2 regions of the Gottfriedia sp. S16(2024) genome follow, and region 1 is predicted to be linked to the other one. Evidence: riboswitches for the same ligand, from Rfam matches in the RefSeq annotation. Region 1 holds a riboswitch; the other holds the start of a gene.
What was found. A riboswitch is a leader RNA that binds a small molecule or an ion and turns the genes downstream of it on or off. The one in region 1 is predicted to bind FMN.
Positions count from the first base shown of each region.

Region 2: it holds a riboswitch for FMN, as region 1 does, so the genes downstream of both, AB1282_RS21180 (ECF transporter S component) here and ribE (riboflavin synthase) in region 1, are expected to answer to the same signal.

Region 1 is NZ_JBFLUO010000001.1:2,099,248-2,107,647, reverse strand. It holds gene AB1282_RS09855 (MBL fold metallo-hydrolase) at 1-824, opposite strand, end outside; gene ribH (6,7-dimethyl-8-ribityllumazine synthase) at 1,157-1,618, opposite strand; gene AB1282_RS09845 (bifunctional 3,4-dihydroxy-2-butanone-4-phosphate synthase/GTP cyclohydrolase II) at 1,636-2,829, opposite strand; gene ribE (riboflavin synthase) at 2,842-3,489, opposite strand; FMN riboswitch at 3,816-3,963, opposite strand; gene AB1282_RS09835 (APC family permease) at 4,639-5,904, opposite strand; gene AB1282_RS09830 (LysR family transcriptional regulator) at 6,036-6,935, shown strand; gene AB1282_RS09825 (LacI family DNA-binding transcriptional regulator) at 7,275-8,234, opposite strand.
Region 2 is NZ_JBFLUO010000001.1:4,426,420-4,434,819, reverse strand. It holds gene AB1282_RS21205 (FecCD family ABC transporter permease) at 1-949, shown strand, start outside; gene AB1282_RS21200 (ABC transporter ATP-binding protein) at 946-1,731, shown strand; gene AB1282_RS21195 (cob(I)yrinic acid a,c-diamide adenosyltransferase) at 1,761-2,330, shown strand; gene AB1282_RS21190 (hypothetical protein) at 2,626-2,772, shown strand; gene AB1282_RS21185 (phosphotransferase) at 2,918-3,826, shown strand; FMN riboswitch at 3,890-4,026, shown strand; gene AB1282_RS21180 (ECF transporter S component) at 4,244-4,813, shown strand; gene AB1282_RS21175 (YpiB family protein) at 4,927-5,469, opposite strand; gene AB1282_RS21170 (ferredoxin) at 5,707-5,955, opposite strand; gene AB1282_RS21165 (helix-turn-helix domain-containing protein) at 6,276-7,349, shown strand; gene AB1282_RS21160 (RecQ family ATP-dependent DNA helicase) at 7,336-8,400, shown strand, end outside.

The DNA of each region.
Region 1 (8,400 bases):
CGTTCAATTGGGTCATTCCAGTCATGAAATGCTAATGTAAAGGCACCAAAGTGAATTGGTACAAGAACTTCACCTTTTACATCAATAAAAGCTTTAACAGTTTCTTCTGGCAGCATATGAATTGCAGACCATCGTTTATCATATTGACCACATTCCATTAACGCTAGATTAAACGGTCCATATTTTTCCCCTATTTCCTTAAAATGAGGTGCATATCCGCTATCTCCACTAAAATAAATTTTCGTTTTCCCACCAATGATGACCCACGAGCACCACAAAGTACTGTTACGATCAGTTAAACTTCTTCCCGAAAAATGTCTTGCTGGCGTACAAGCTAATGTTAATTGATCAAATTTAAATTCATCCCACCAGTTATGCTCAGAAATACTCTCTTTCGGTACCCCCCAACTCACTAAGTGACTTCCTACACCAAGCGGAACAATAAATCGATCTACTTTCTGTTTGATTTTTTTTATTGTACCGTAATCTAAATGGTCATAATGATCATGCGATAGTATGACAGCATCTATTTTTGGTAATTCACTGATCTCAATTGGCAAACCTCCGCTATATCTTTTACCACCAAATTGCGGAAACGGGGTTGGTGCGTTCCCAAACATTGGATCAACTAAAATGTTTTTGCCTTCTATTTCAATTAATAAAGCTGAATGTCCAAACCAAGTAATTTTCGAATCTTTACTTTCTGAATGAAACCTGGAAACATCAATTTTCTCCATTGGAATCCCATCTCTAGGAACACGATTCGGATTTTTCTTAACAAAGTCTCTAATCATAGAAATGTTTGTTTTAAAATCCATACTCATACTAGTAGGGACTTGGTTTATAAACTTACCATTTTTATAATGCTCTAAAGCATAAAATGACTCCACTTGATCCTTTGAATATTTCTTCCCAAAATGAGGATATGTATTTAAAAACGTTAAAATAACGATAACTAATATGACTAAAATTAGTAAAAATAACATTTAATTTCTGCCTCCAAATAAACCTTTACTAAATTTTACACTACCACAAATTTAGATGATTAAACAAATATTCAGATTGCTTTTTTATATAAAAAATTACTTTCTCTTGATAAAAAAAAGAGAGGTGAAATTCACCTCTCTTTAATCAGTTTCTTCTATTATATATATACTTAGTTTATAGTTCTTAATAAATTAGCCATTTCAATTGCTGAAATACCAGAATCCCAGCCTTTATTACCAGCTTTAGTGCCCGCTCTTTCAATCGCTTGTTCAATATTTTCTGTCGTTAATACACCAAAAATGACAGGGATACCAGTTTGTAGCGTAATAGCAGCAACACCTTTTGCTACTTCATTACATACGTAATCGTAATGAGTAGTTGCCCCACGAATAACTGTTCCTAGCGTAATGATTGCATCGTATTTTTTTGAATCTGCAAGTTTTTTTGCGACTAATGGAATTTCAAATGCACCTGGTACCCAAATAACATCAACGTCTGATTCTTCTACACCATGACGATATAGTGCATCTTCTGCACCACCTAGTAGTTTTGATGTAATAAATTCATTAAAACGTCCTACGATTACAGCAACTTTAAGTCCAGATCCTACTAAATTTCCTTCAAATTTCATCTTAATCTCTCCCATTTTTAATAGTGTAATAAATGTCCCATTTTTTCGATTTTAGTAATTAAATATTTTTCGTTTTCTGTTTTCATTTCGGTTTGAATTGGCACTCGATTATTTATCTGGATTCCGTGAGATTTTAGCGCTTCTATTTTAACTGGATTATTCGTTACTAAATCTATACTCACAATCCCTAAATCTTTAATAATTTGAGCACTTATCGCATAATCTCTTAAATCTGAATCAAATCCTAAATTTAGGTTTGCTTCAACAGTATCAAAGCCTTCTTCCTGTAACTTATATGCTCTTAACTTATTAAGTAAGCCAATCCCTCTGCCTTCTTGTCGCATATAAACAATTACGCCTTTGCCTACTTCTTCAATCATCGATAATGTTGATTGCAACTGAGGTCCACAATCACAACGACATGAGCCAAATACATCACCTGTTAAACATTCCGAATGAATACGTACAAGTACTGGTTCACCATCGTCAACTTTACCTTTTACAATCGCAATATGCTCTTTGCCATCGATCTTGTTTGTATAACCAATCATCTTAAAATCACCAAAATCTGTTGGTAATTTAATTTCAACTTCTCTTTTTACAAGTTGTTCAGTTTCTTGTCTATAATGAATTAAATCTTTAATTGTAATCATTTTTAAATTAAATTTATTTGCGATTTGAATTAGATCCGGTACTCTTGCCATCGTTCCATCGTCATTCATAATCTCACAAATGACACCAACTTCTTTCGATCCAGCCATTCGAGCTAAATCCACTGCCGCTTCTGTATGACCTGGTCTCTCAATAACTCCTCCGTTTTTAGCGACTAAAGGAAACATATGCCCAGGTCTTCTAAAATCTGCTCCAGTTGATTCATCATTTAACATTTGTAAAACAGTATGTGAACGTTCAAATGCCGAGATACCAGTAGTAGAGTCAATATGATCAATACTTACAGTAAAGGCAGTACCATGAGAATCTGTATTTTTTGTTACCATTTCATATAAATCTAGTTTCTTGGCTATCTCTTCAGAAACAGGTGCACAAATTAATCCGCGACCATGAGTGGCCATAAAATTGATATTTTCAGGAGTTGCAAATTCTCCGATAACAACAAAATCTCCTTCATTCTCTCGATCTTCATCATCACAAACAATAATAATTTTTCCATTTTTTAAGTCTTCAATTGCTTCTTCTATTTTAGAGAACATGAGCTTACTCCTTTATATATAGCCATTTTGAGATAAAAATGAAGTTGTTATTGCAGTACTCTTTTTCGTCTCATTCATACCAAGCATTTTTTCAACATACTTACCTAATAAATCAAACTCAATATTAACGACATCTCCAACTTTTTTACTGCCTAAGATCGTATGTGAACGGGTATGAGGAATTAAAGAGATTGTTACAATATCAGTTTCAACTTCAAATATTGTTAAACTTGTACCATCAATCGTTATACTGCCTTTTTGAAGGCAATATTTAGCAAACTGACTTGGAATATTAATTATATAGATTACTGCATTTTCTATTGATTTGACGGATACAATTTTACCTGTACCATCAATATGACCCGATACAATATGGCCACCAAACCGGCCATTCGCTGCCATTGCCCGCTCCAAATTTACTTTTTGGCTAGAAACCAAAGTACTTAGATTTGAAGCTTGAAATGTTTCAGGCATGACATCAACAGAAAATTCATTTTTAGTAAAATTCGTAACGGTTAAACAAACCCCATTTACAGAAATGCTATCTCCTAAATGAACATCCTCTAAAATTTCTGATGCACCAATTGATAGCACTAAAGTTTTACCTTTTTTTACGATATTTTTTACTGTTCCTATTTCTTCAACGATTCCAGTAAACAAGTTTATTCACCTCATTTCGAAAAAGCACATTACACTCAAGCCCGATAAATGACTTTGTAAGACCCATCTCTAATTTCATAAATAGTTGATCCAACTTATCACACCCTCTAATTCAAATTAATTTGAAAAAGTGAAAAGCCCCTTAGAAAACTCCTAAGGGGCAATAGATGTTTAAGAAAGGAAGTGTACTTAAATAAACGCAAGTACAATTTGAGTCTATTAAAAGACAGTACTATAGCGCGTCTATTGTTGTACATACAAAATATGCACAACGAACTAAGCCTATACGGATAGTATTTTTGAAAACAACTATACCGTATATGCACTCCATCCTTCTCCCATCCAGACTATACTGTCGGCTCTAGATTCTAACTAGATCAGCAACATATAAAAAATCTATATGGAGCTCACGGGCTTAGTATAAAAATATACAACACCGCCGGTTGGGAATTTCACCCGACCCCGAAGGACACTAATTATCAAATTTGGTTTCATTATAACTAGCAATTATTTCGTTGTAAAGAATTTATGATTCTATTTTCTTTTAAAACGATCTATAAAAAAACAAAATTAAAGTAAAAAAACCTTATAAAATATGGAAAATTTCTCACTCTATTTAGTTAAAAAAAATATTATTTTTTATTCTTATAAAATTAATCATCATGTTTTAAATATTTTCTTGCAACTAATACAAAAATGTATAAATATTAACATTAAAATCATTACAGAAAAAAATTGAATACTATTATTAGTATAGAAAGTAAGACTTACGAATTCCAAAATCACATGAATTTAGCTTAATTAAACACACAACTGAATTCGTTTTTTCATTTTATCATTATATTGTTTATTAACACAAAGAGTATCCCCCTTTTAACAATGTCCCTATAATACTTAATAATTTCAATTTTTAAAGCCCTGGTAACGTTAAAACAATATATAATTCTAAAATAACAAAAGGCTTTCATTCGTATTTAAAAAGGCATTAGTTAAACAGAAATATAGATACCAAACTGAAAAAAAATGGCTTGTAATTTCAATAAACACCCTTTAAAAACAATAATAAATATACAATAAGAAGAATTATTATAAAATTCCACTTTCATAAAAATAGAAACTTCTTTTAATAGAAGTTTCCTTTCTAACTCATTATTCATTTCCAACTTGTAGAACTTTTTCATGTTGCTTTGAATCTCTTTTTTGTAGCCAAATAAAGTACACTGAAACTAATATGATCAATAGTAGAATGACCGGTGAAGAAAATAAAAGTATTCCTAAAAAGCAAATTGCTAGAATAAAGGAACCGATTTTGAAAAACACGGAATCAAATAATCGCAAACATGCCAATACTCCTAGTAAAGCGTTGCATAAGAAGAATGCATTTGCAATTGCTACCAGTGTTTGAATACTTAGGAAGTCGCTAAAATAAAGAATAAATACAATTATGTGAATGCCAAACAAGCTAAATAATGAACGAGTTGCCACATTATTTTTATTTTTAAAAGAAAGCCATGAAGGTAATAAACCTGTTTTGGCTTGATCGGCGATAAGTCTTGATACTGCTCCTATTACTAAGAGAACCGTACTAATACAAAGAGCAATTGTAATTGACGAAATAATTGGTGTTGACCAACTTCCAAATAAACTCTGAAGTAGTGGTGCTAATGATTGATCCATCATATTTCCATTTTTAGAATGAATCCACTGGAAAGCAAATGCAACTGTTAGACTTACTATTGCTATAATCGAAAAACTTAAGACTACTGCTCTAGGAATTGTTCGTTCTGGATTTTTTACTTCTAAAGAATAGCTACCGATGACTTCCCATCCGATTAAAGCCCAAAATAATAATAGTAAACTTTCTCCAAAATCTGAAACAGTAATTGGATTCGATAAAGTAAAGCTCCCATCAACTGTAATTAACGTATGAATACTCCCAACTATAAGCGTCACTACAATGAAGCTAGACATAAAAAAGGCAAATTTTCCAACATCGGCAATGCTTCTAGTTAAAATGATATAAACAAAACATAGTATTCCTAAAGCTAGCCACTTTTCATTGAAAAAACTTTGATTCGTCAGTAGTTGTAAGTAATGCCCTGCCGTACCTGTAACTGCAATTGGACCAAAACAAACTGCAAGTAAAAAGAAAATAGCTGAAAGATTTTTTATTTGTGTACCAAATGCACGCTCAACTGCCAATGGTACTCCGGAATCTCCTGGAATCAACAGACTTAGCTTACCAAACATAAGTGCAAATATTAAACTTAAACCGAGCATTATAACCCAAGCAAAAATAGCATAATTACCAGCAGTTTCATACACTGCAGGTGGTAAAATGATAATTCCTGATCCTAATATAGGTCCAATCATTAACCCACTGAGCAAAAGAAAACCAATTTTTCGATTCCTCATTAATATCCCTCCAATAGTTATTGAAACAAATTGTAATCTCGTATACTTTAATTATATGAACAGATCTCTCATCGGTAAAATGAATAGTTACGATATAAACCATCGGAAAATCCGATACTAAGGAGGCTATTATGGAAATCCGTCATTTAATTACGTTAAAATCAATTGTCGATCTGGGCGGGTTCTCTAAAGCTGCGGTCCATCTCGGATATGCACAATCTACGGTAACTGCACATATACAAGCACTTGAGCAAGAGTTAGGAGTACCTTTATTTGACCGTTTAGGTAAAAAGGTTCATCTGACGGAGGTCGGTGAGAACTTTTTAGTTCACGCAATCGAAATGATTCAACTTTATTCAAAAGCTAAAGATGTATTTCAAATGGAAAATGAGGAAGTATCCACGTTAAAGATTGGAGCTCCTGAATCTTTAACGATCTACCGTCTTCCACAAATTATCCAAGCTTTTCGATCACAAAATCCGAAAGTAAATATTATGATGAAATCTGGTTCATGTTGGGAATTACAAGATGAATTACGTCGAGGAGATCTGGATATTGGCTTCTTTCTACAAGCTCCATTAACTGATTCAGATTTGTATACGGAAACACTAATTGAAGAACCACTTGTCATTTTGCTACCTCCAACTTCTGATACTAGAACACTTTCATCCTTTACACTAAATGCGAATGAAAATATCATTCTTACAGAACAAGGCAGTTATCGTGACTATTTTGAAGCATTCCTAAGAAGTAAAGGTATCGCAACTGAGTCTGGAATGGAATTTTGGAGTGTAGAGGCAATTAAACAATGTGTTATGTGTGGACTCGGAATATCCATACTCCCACTCGTAGCAGTTCAAAATGAAATGCAGCAACAAAAACTTAAAGTCATAAATTGGGATACAAATTTAGGAAGTGTCTCTACGATCATGTCTTGGCATAAAAATAGATGGCAATCACGTGCTGCTAGAAAATTTATGGAAGTTGTTAGAGAACAGTCTCCTTTATGGAATCAGTCTATTAAAAGCTAGTTTCTTACTAGCTTTTATTTTTTTGTTTAATTGAACTTTATTGATAAAGTTGTGAACTTTGTTGGTAACATTTCTTGATCATTCATTTGGAACTTCTTTTTGGAAGGATTTACTGAGTTTTGTTTAGTTTTGGTCGTTTCTCGGCCAATTTTATTGTTATTTTTCTATTTTTTTGATTCATTCATGTTTCATGACTTTATTTGCAGTTATCCAGATTATAATTGCAGTTCTGACATATTTATTTGTAGATTTGCTTTTTTTTTTGCAGTTCGACCTTTTTTATTTGTACTTCCCAATTCAACGAAATGAAAAACAGCTAGCCCCTGACTAGCTGTTTTATTATACCGTCTGCCGCTCAATTAATTTGATCGCTATCTCCTCTTGATTAATTGCAGAATTAATCGCTTGTATAAAAAGTTTCTTCCCTATTTCTCGTAATGGAATTTCGACTGTTGTTAACTTCATTACTTTTGCAATTGGTTGATTATCGAACCCAATTATCGCTAGATCATGAGGAATAGCTATTCCACGATCATTACAGCAAGTCTGCACCCCCGCTGCCACTTGATCACTTGTTACTAACAAAGCTGTTGGCCTCTCTTTTAAATTTAACAAAGATTGGACAATTCTTTCACCGTCTTCAAAATAGTAACAATTATCGAATACAAAATCGTTATTTAGTGATTCATTATATTTACTGTGAAAATCACTATAGGCAGCCTCTCTTTGTTTACTATTCTTACCTGTTCTACGACCAATACTATAACCAATTTTCCGATGTCCTTTTTGATATAAATATTCTAATGCAATCATGAAACAATTGTATTGATCGATAAATGTTGAGGAAACCCCTGTATTTCTCGTATCTTCAAATAATACTATTTGCCCATATTGCTTATAATTCTCGATCATTTCAATCGAACAAATTCTAGAACAAATAATGAGTGAATCGATTTGTTTATGCTGCAGCATTTTTAAAGCCTCAATTTCCCTCTTCTTCTCATAATTTGATTGAAATAGTACTAGCTTATAATTATTTTTTATCGCTTCGTTAGCAATTCCATCAATTAGCAATCCAAAGTATGGATGTTGTGAGAACGGAATAACCACTCCAATTAGATTCGTTTTTCCTTTGCTTAAATTTACTGCATTTTGATTTCGTTGATAATTCGTTAACTCAATTGCATTTAAAACTGCATTTCTTTTTTCCTCACTAACATACGGCTCATCATTTAAAACTCGTGAGACTGTTGTAACCGAAACGCCGGCAATCCTTGCAATATCTTTAATATTAGACATTTTCTCACCTTTTCTAAACTTTTTCTTGCTCTGAAACTAGTTCCATACTTTACTCTGTACTCATAATAAAAAGGAGGTACAAATATGCAAATACTTTTTGGCTTACTATGTTTACTATTTATGTGTAGTTCAATTTTATTTTTAGCTTCAATTGCTATCATACAAC
Region 2 (8,400 bases), 2.3 Mb from region 1:
GTCTACATCGATTCCCTTTTCTTCTATTATTTCTAGCTTTTCAGATGCTATATTTAAAACTGATTATGTTCCAGCTGATATTCAAACAATTGTCATGAATATACGAGTGCCAAGGGTTATGTTAGCTGGATTAGTCGGTGCGTGCCTTTCATTGGCAGGTGTTGCGTTTCAAGGAATACTTAAAAATCCTTTAGCTGATCCTTTTACATTAGGTGTTTCTTCAGGCGCCTCTGTAGGTGCAGTGTTTGTATTGTTTTTTCAAATAAGCTTACCTTTTGTTACTTATTTTACATTACCAGTAGTTAGTATCTTATTTGGATTTGGTACACTTATTTTATTATTACTCTTTGTTAGAAAACTGGATCGATCACTTAATGTAGAGACAATTATTTTAGGTGGAATTATCATAAGTTCATTTTGTTCTGCATTGTTGTCATTATTTATAACTTTTTCAAATAATGAATTACGTGCAGTAATTGGATGGTTAATGGGTAATATTGGTGGGAGAGGCATTCAGTACTCTCTAAGTTTATTACCGTTTTTAATCATTTCTTTCTTAATATTATTTAGTCAAAATAGGCAGTTAGATGCGATGACATTTGGGAGCACAAATGCAAAACATATCGGAATTGATGTGAAAAAATCTACTTATTTAATTTTGTTAACAGGAAGTATTTTATCTGGTGCAGCAGTAGCCGTTTCTGGAACAATTGGATTTGTAGGATTAGTTGTTCCGCATTATACTAGAATACTTGTAGGGCCATTACATAAAAAATTACTTCCTTTATCGATGATCAATGGAGCAATTTTTTTAATCGGGTCTGACATATTATCGAGAGTTGTTTTAGCCCCAAGAGAGTTACCAATAGGGGTAATTACTTCACTAATTGGTGCTCCAATATTTGCTTTTATATTACTATCTTTGAAAAGAAATAGGGGAAAAGTATGATCAAATGTCAAGATATCTCATATTCTTATGATGGAATTCATACTGATTTGGATGAACTGTCTTATTCTATTAATCAAGGAGAATGGCTAGGAATTATCGGTCCAAATGGGAGTGGCAAGTCAACGTTTTTAAATATTCTTTGTGGACTTTTTAAGCCGTCTAAAGGAAATGTAATGTTGGATGGAGAATTAGTTTCTAGTATGTCAAATAAACAAATAGCAAAAAAGATTGCTGTTTTATCACAACAAAATTCCTATACATATTCTTATGAGGTAAAAGAAACAGTTAAACTTGGACGTCTTGCTCATTCGTCTTCCTTTTTTCCTAGCTGGTCCACAATCGATGAAACTGCGGTCAATAATGCAATGATGATGACTGGTACTAAGAAGATGGAAAAAAGTTTCATCAATGAAATTAGTGGTGGTGAGCGTCAAAGAGTCTTTCTTGCTCAATGCTTCGCTCAGGAAACACCATATATTTTTTTAGACGAACCAAGTAACCATTTAGATTTAATGCACACAATTAAAATTTTAGACGTTTTAAAGGAATTACAAAAACAAGAGAATAAAACAATTGTAACTGTTTTTCATGACCTAAATTTAGCAAGTCTTTACTGTGATCGATTAGTAGGATTAAAGGACGGAAAAATTTATATCGAAGGAAAAACAGACTCAGTTTTAAATGAAAATTTATTAAAAGGTTTATATGACACATCTTTTCAAATTTTAGATAATCCCGAAACAAATAAGAAAGTCATTATTTATAAAAGTAATGTATTGTAAATTAAAATTGAAAAAAGGAGAGGTTTTTCATGAAAATTTATACAAAAACCGGGGATAAAGGTCAAACTAGCTTAGTAGGTAAACGAGTAGATAAAGATGATTTAAGGGTAGAATCTTACGGAACAATTGACGAAGTAAATACAATCGTTGGGTACGCAATGACATATTTAGATCAAGAGGATACGAGAGATATTTACAATGCACTTCAAAAGATCCAACATGAACTATTTGACTGTGGTGGAGATTTGGCAGTAGTAAAGGATAGCATCCCTTTTAAAACGACAGAGAAAATGGTTGAAGAGCTTGAAACATTAATCGATGAATATATGGAAGCAACTCCCCCATTACAGCGTTTTATTCTACCTGGTGGGTCAAAACCTGCTGCAATCATTCATCAAGCAAGAGCGGTAACGAGACGTGCAGAAAGAACGGTTGTAACATTAATGAAGCAAGAAAACATTCATCTTCCAGTATTTTTATATTTGAATCGATTATCTGATTATTTCTTTGCACTTGCAAGGGTAATCAACACACGTTTAAATATTAAGGATGTTGAATACGAACGAGGATCAATCGTATTTCGAACTGATAAAAAATAAATAAGAAAAGTAGCGGTTGAATAGTTAAATTTTTCTAATCAATCGCTATTTTTTTTGTATAAATAATTTTTTTCTATCATAGAATGATTGAGCGTATGTTTTAGTAAAACTACTTCTTGGCGTTTACACGATCCATTTGCTCAATACTTCTTAAGTAATATACATAAAAAAGAGTCAAGGATTTGCAATGATTTATGCGTCTCGTCTATTTTTTTTAATGAATTACCAGTTGTCAGTCTACGAGTTTTTGGGCTGATTAAACACTTTCCACAATTCTTTAGGTAGGAGGAAAATAATGCTTGATTTTCTTAGGAGATGTTTGTTGATTGTTGTTTTTGTTTTAACGATTGGTCTTTTATTTATCGGAGGGAATCGAGAGAAATTAAAGGATATAATATTAGATAAAAATTTTCATGAATTAAAAATTGTTTCAAATCCTTAGCCGTATATTTGGACTATTAGTTTAATAATTTGTGTCGAAAAGACCGACTGTTTTAAGAACTTCCATATTAAATGTAATTTACTTCTAAATTTGGTAAAGTACATTTATATGTGAAGTTCTATTTTTTGATTTTAAGGAGAAAGAAATGTCTAATATATGGGATCCAGCGATTGTAATGGAAGAGGGATTAGTAAAAGAAATAATGAAGATACAATTCCCCGAAATAAATATAAACGTAATTAAAAAAATTGGTGAAGGATTTGACAATACTGTCTTTTGTTTAAATGATGACATTTTACTAAGATTTCCGCGAAGAGAAATAGCTGTAGCCATTTTAAACGTTGAAAGAAATTTACTCCCAATTATTTACAGTCATTTTGAATTAAAGACAACGGTACCAATACTTGATGGAAAGCCATCTGAATTATTTCCTTGGCCATTTTTAGGATATAATTTTATTGCGGGAAAGCCTCCAATTTATTTAAATAGAACTGAGAGAATTTTAATGATTGAACCAATCGCTAATTTCTTGAAAAATTTGCATTCAATAAAATTCGATGAATTAAAGGGGATTAAATTACCATTTGATGAGTTAAAAAGATTAGATATAAACTTCCGTAAACCTCAGGCTAAAAAATATATACAACAGGCAATACAGAAGAAACTCATTGAAGATGAACAGAAAATTAATCATTATATTGAAAGCTTAGTTGAAATTAAAAGTGAGACACCATTAGTTCTTGTTCATGGTGATTTACATTTTAAGAATATGATTGTGAATGAACAAAACCAACTTGAAGGAATTATTGATTGGGGTGATGCTCATATCGGCAATCGTGAATTAGATTTGTCTATAATTTATAGTCTAATTCCGAACGATATGAGAGGTGCATTTTTTGAGATTTATGGTAATGTATCGGAAGCGTCAAAGAAATTAGCACAATTTAAAGCCGTTTTTACAACAGTTGTGCTGTTGTTATATGCGAACGATCAAAAGGATGATTCGTTAGTAAGTTTTTGTCAAGAAAACCTAAATAATGCTCTAAATGATTAGTGGGAGATTTTTATTTACAAACTGTATTTAATTTAGTAACATTAAACTGTAAATTAATAAACGATCTATCTTCGGGGCGGGGCGAAATTCCCCACCGGCGGTAATTAAGCATTGCTTATAAGCCCGCGAGCCTGATTTTTTGGGCAGGATCTAGTGCGATTCTAGAGCCGACAGTATAGTCTGGATGGGAGAAGATGGAGGTTCGCAAGTTCAAAAAATTTCACTTTTTGAACGCTTATTTGGCGTGCTGAAAATTCTCCCCTATTTCAAAAAATAGGGGATTTTATTTTATTTGCATAATTTTATACTATTTTTCATTTATTAATTCGGACTTATGATAATATGTGCAAATAATAACGCTACTTAAGCGAACCTTTCATTTTTCTTGATATGATCGGGAAAAAGGAGAGAGGTATTATGCAACAACGCAACAAAGTAAATAAAATGGTAGTAGTAGCTATGCTTAGCAGTATTTCTTATGTACTGATGATGCTGTACTTTCCACTACCTGCATTTCCAGTATGGCTTACAGTTGATTTTAGTGACGTTCCTGCGTTAATAGGAGCAATTGTTTTTGGTCCTGTAGCAGGAGTAGGAATAGAGTTAATAAAAAACATCCTTCATTATGTTATTAATGGTAGCATGACTGGCGTACCAATTGGAGAATTTGCTAATTTCAGTGCAGGAGTATTATATATTTTACCTGCGTCGTATTTCTTTAGAAAATATCGTTCAGTAAAAGGTTTAACTCTTGGATTAATCGTTGGTACAGTAGTGATGACTGGAATATTAAGTCTTTTAAATTATTTTGTGTTATTACCTGCATATGCACATTTCATGAATTTTAACCTGCCAAATGAAGTAATTGTTGCATCAATTATGCCATTTAATGCAATTAAAGGTCTATTAATCATGATCCTATTCTTAGTAATCTACCCTAAATTAAAGGTTTGGTTAACTCAAAGAATGAATGTCCATAACGTATAAATAAATGAAAGTGTCTACTAAATTTTGGTAGACACTTTTTTGTTTTTTTGAAAGGTGAAAAAACTGCACCGTAAAAAAGAGAACCATCTATCGAATGATAGATGGTTTATTTGTTAGTTTATCAGCTGAGAAGATAACAAAAGAAATTGTTGTTCATTCTTCTCATATAGTGCTTTGTCAATTTGACGAAGAAGAAGTGCGTGTGAAGTTTGAGTGATAAGCGATGAAAGAAACGCATCAATTTCTGCTTGCACTTCTTCGTTTGGTTCAATAGAAGTCGTCGAAAACGGATTTGAATCTAAAATCAAAGCGTACTCGATCGGCATCGCATCAAATAACAACTCAAGATAAAACGCTATTTCCTTTCCGTGTAATCGAAGTTTATGGTAAATCGATTCCGGTGACATTTCGACCTTCTTATTAAATTCGTAATACGAAACCTGAAGGTACGAGTAGTTAGAGTAGTTATCATTTCGAAAATTAATTACAATGCCATTTGGTGTACTCTTTGCATCATCTACAAACGAGATGTTTGTTAGTACTTCATCAACAGCAAGGAGATATTGTAGAATCAATTCGATGTCTTTTTTTACCTGATTTTTCTCTAAGAACTTGTTTAAAAATGTTTTTTTCTCAGTAATTGTCATCTGTTCCATGCTGTTCATCCTCTCTTGATGTTTTGTTTATTATAACGAATTATTAGATTATTCTAAATATGTAAAATAAGGAAATAATTAAGAAAGGGGTTTTGATTATTAATTGTATAGGTCCGGCAATGAGTGATTTAGAAATTACAGGAAGGACGGAACAGTAGAATTAGCAATTCGGCTAGCTTGTGTTTTTTTATTAAAAAAAATAAAAAAAGCGACGAAATAATTTCGTCGCAGTTTTTACTATTCGAATTTTAAAGCGTCGCCATCAAATGATTCGTCAGCAACTTTGATTGAGTCTGTTGGGCATCCTTCGAATGCATCCATCATGTCATCAACTAAAACGTCTGGAATTTCAACGATTCCTTGGTTATCATCTAGAGTAACGTATGCGATCCCTTCATCATCATAGTCATAGATATCAGGTGCAGCTGCGCCACAAGCGCCACATGCGATACAAGTGTCTTTATCAACGATTGTATATTTTGCCATTGTATTGACCTCCCAAATTATTCCCTGTTTATGTTACAGATACTATTTTTGTAATGTACCTGTAAACATTTTAAAACGGTTTCCAAAACTTTTCAATATAATTGTACAAGGTTTTGAAAAAAACGAGAAATGATGAAATCTCAAATAAAATAAATAATGATTTTTATATGCTTAAAATGGTTTGGTTATTGATACATATGATAAGCTAGAAGAAATAAAAACTATTTAGAAAAAATGCACAAATATTTTTGTACTACTAATTATTATTCGAAAAAATATTCAAATATATTAATGGAATAATTTTATTTGAGAGGTTTATGATGTCTAATCTATCAATATTGGAAGAAATCTTCCTTTTTTTACTTCATCGATATAATGCTGAACGAACGATCCAAGGTATAATGTATTTATTAAAAGGTAAACAAAGTGCTCAAATTATTCAAGATTCTCATTTTTATCATGTCACATCATTTTTCGGGCTTTTTCATTTCCTCACTCATCAGAATATGCAAGAAATTATAAATGGGTTAGAGGTTAAAGGGTATATAAGTCAAACGGAAAATAAAAATATCTATTTGTTAAATAAAAATGGTCAAGCTTATCTAGAAAATCAAAAATTACAGTTTATGGAGTTTAAATATATAAATGGTCTAAGGTTTTCTAGTATTCAAAAGATATTTTGGAAAAGATTTTCATTGTTCTTTCAAACAGTTTCAAATCTGAATATGAATTTAAAATATTTTAGGGCAGTAATTCAAGACCAAGATATACAAGAATGGGTAAAAAATGAAATTCTTAATTTTACAGGGAATAAAAACGAATTAGTTAATCAATTTTATAATGAATTACATACAATTTTAGAAAATGTAAGTGATGAAGACGCATTACTATTTGTGAAACGATTGTCTGGAGCAAATGCTTATGGCATGACTTTAGAACAGATTGCATCTGAACACAAAGTGAGTGTTGAGAAAATTTATCTCAAATCGATTAATACTTTGCATCATATGATCACCATTTTAGTTGAGCCTAAAAATAATTATCCTTTTTTAAGTAAATTTGTTAATGGAGATAAAAGTACTAATATTACGAATACTTCGATTGAAACGAAGAAATTATTTGCTGAGGGTAGAACAATTCAAGAAATAGCTGCGATTCGTAATTTAAAGATTAGTACAATAGAGGATCATATTGTTGAGTGTGTATTAGGTGATAAATTATTTCCAATTAATCAATTTATTACGACAAAACAATTTACATTAATAAAAAATAAAATTATTGAGCTAAATACAAGGAAATTAAAAATTATTAAAGAAGCTTTATTAAATGAGGTAACATATTTTCAAATTCGTATTACTCTTGCAAGAATGGGTGATTTACATGGACCTAAATAAAGTTCTATACGAAAAGTTCGGTTATTCAAGTTTTCGAAATAACCAAAAAGAAATTATTAATGACTTGTTAAACTCGAAAGATGTTTTAGCGATGCTTCCTACTGGTGGGGGGAAGTCATTGTTATATCAATTAACAGGGCTACTATTGCCTGGCCTTGTAGTAATCGTTTCACCATTACTTTCACTTATGGAGGACCAGGTAGAACAAATTAAAGCATTTGGAGATAAACGAGTCATTGCACTAAATAGCTTTAGAAGTTTTGAGCAAAAAAAATATTTGTTTAAAAATATTAGCAGCTATAAGTTTATATTTGTTTCGCCTGAAATGTTACAAAATCAATTTTTAATTCAAAAACTTTCTGCTTCTAAGGTCTCGTTATTTGTTGTTGATGAAGCACATTGTATATCACAGTGGGGGCATGATTTTAGGCCAGAATATAAAACTTTAGGAGAAATTAAGCAGAAATTAAATAATCCGACGGTTTTAGCTTTAACCGCTACAGCTAGCAAAAATGTGCGGGAAGAAATAATTGAAACTTTACAGTTAAAACATGTTCAAAAATATATCAATTCAGTTAATAGAGAGAATATATCAATTCAAGTTGAAAAAGTAGATTCAGAAGTAGAAAAGCTCAAGTCATTAACTGACCATCTTTCAAAATTAACAGGTCCAGGCATTGTCTATTGTGGTACAAGAGCTACTTGTGAGAAAATTTCACATACCATAAGAGAAAAGTTAAATTGCAAAGTTGCTTATTATCATGGTGGAATGGAGCATGAGCAAAGAATTTTAATTCAACAACAATTTATTCAAAATCAAATAGATATCATCGTTTGTACAAGTGCTTTTGGTATGGGAATTAATAAACCGAATGTAAGGTTCGTGATTCATTATCAGTATCCGTCAAACATTGAGAATTATCTTCAAGAAATTGGACGTGCCGGCCGAGATGGTGAGCCCAGTATAGCAATACTAATCATGTGTGAAGAAGATCATGAGTTACCATTAAGGTTAATTGATGACGAAATCCTTTCTGTAAATCAAGTTGAG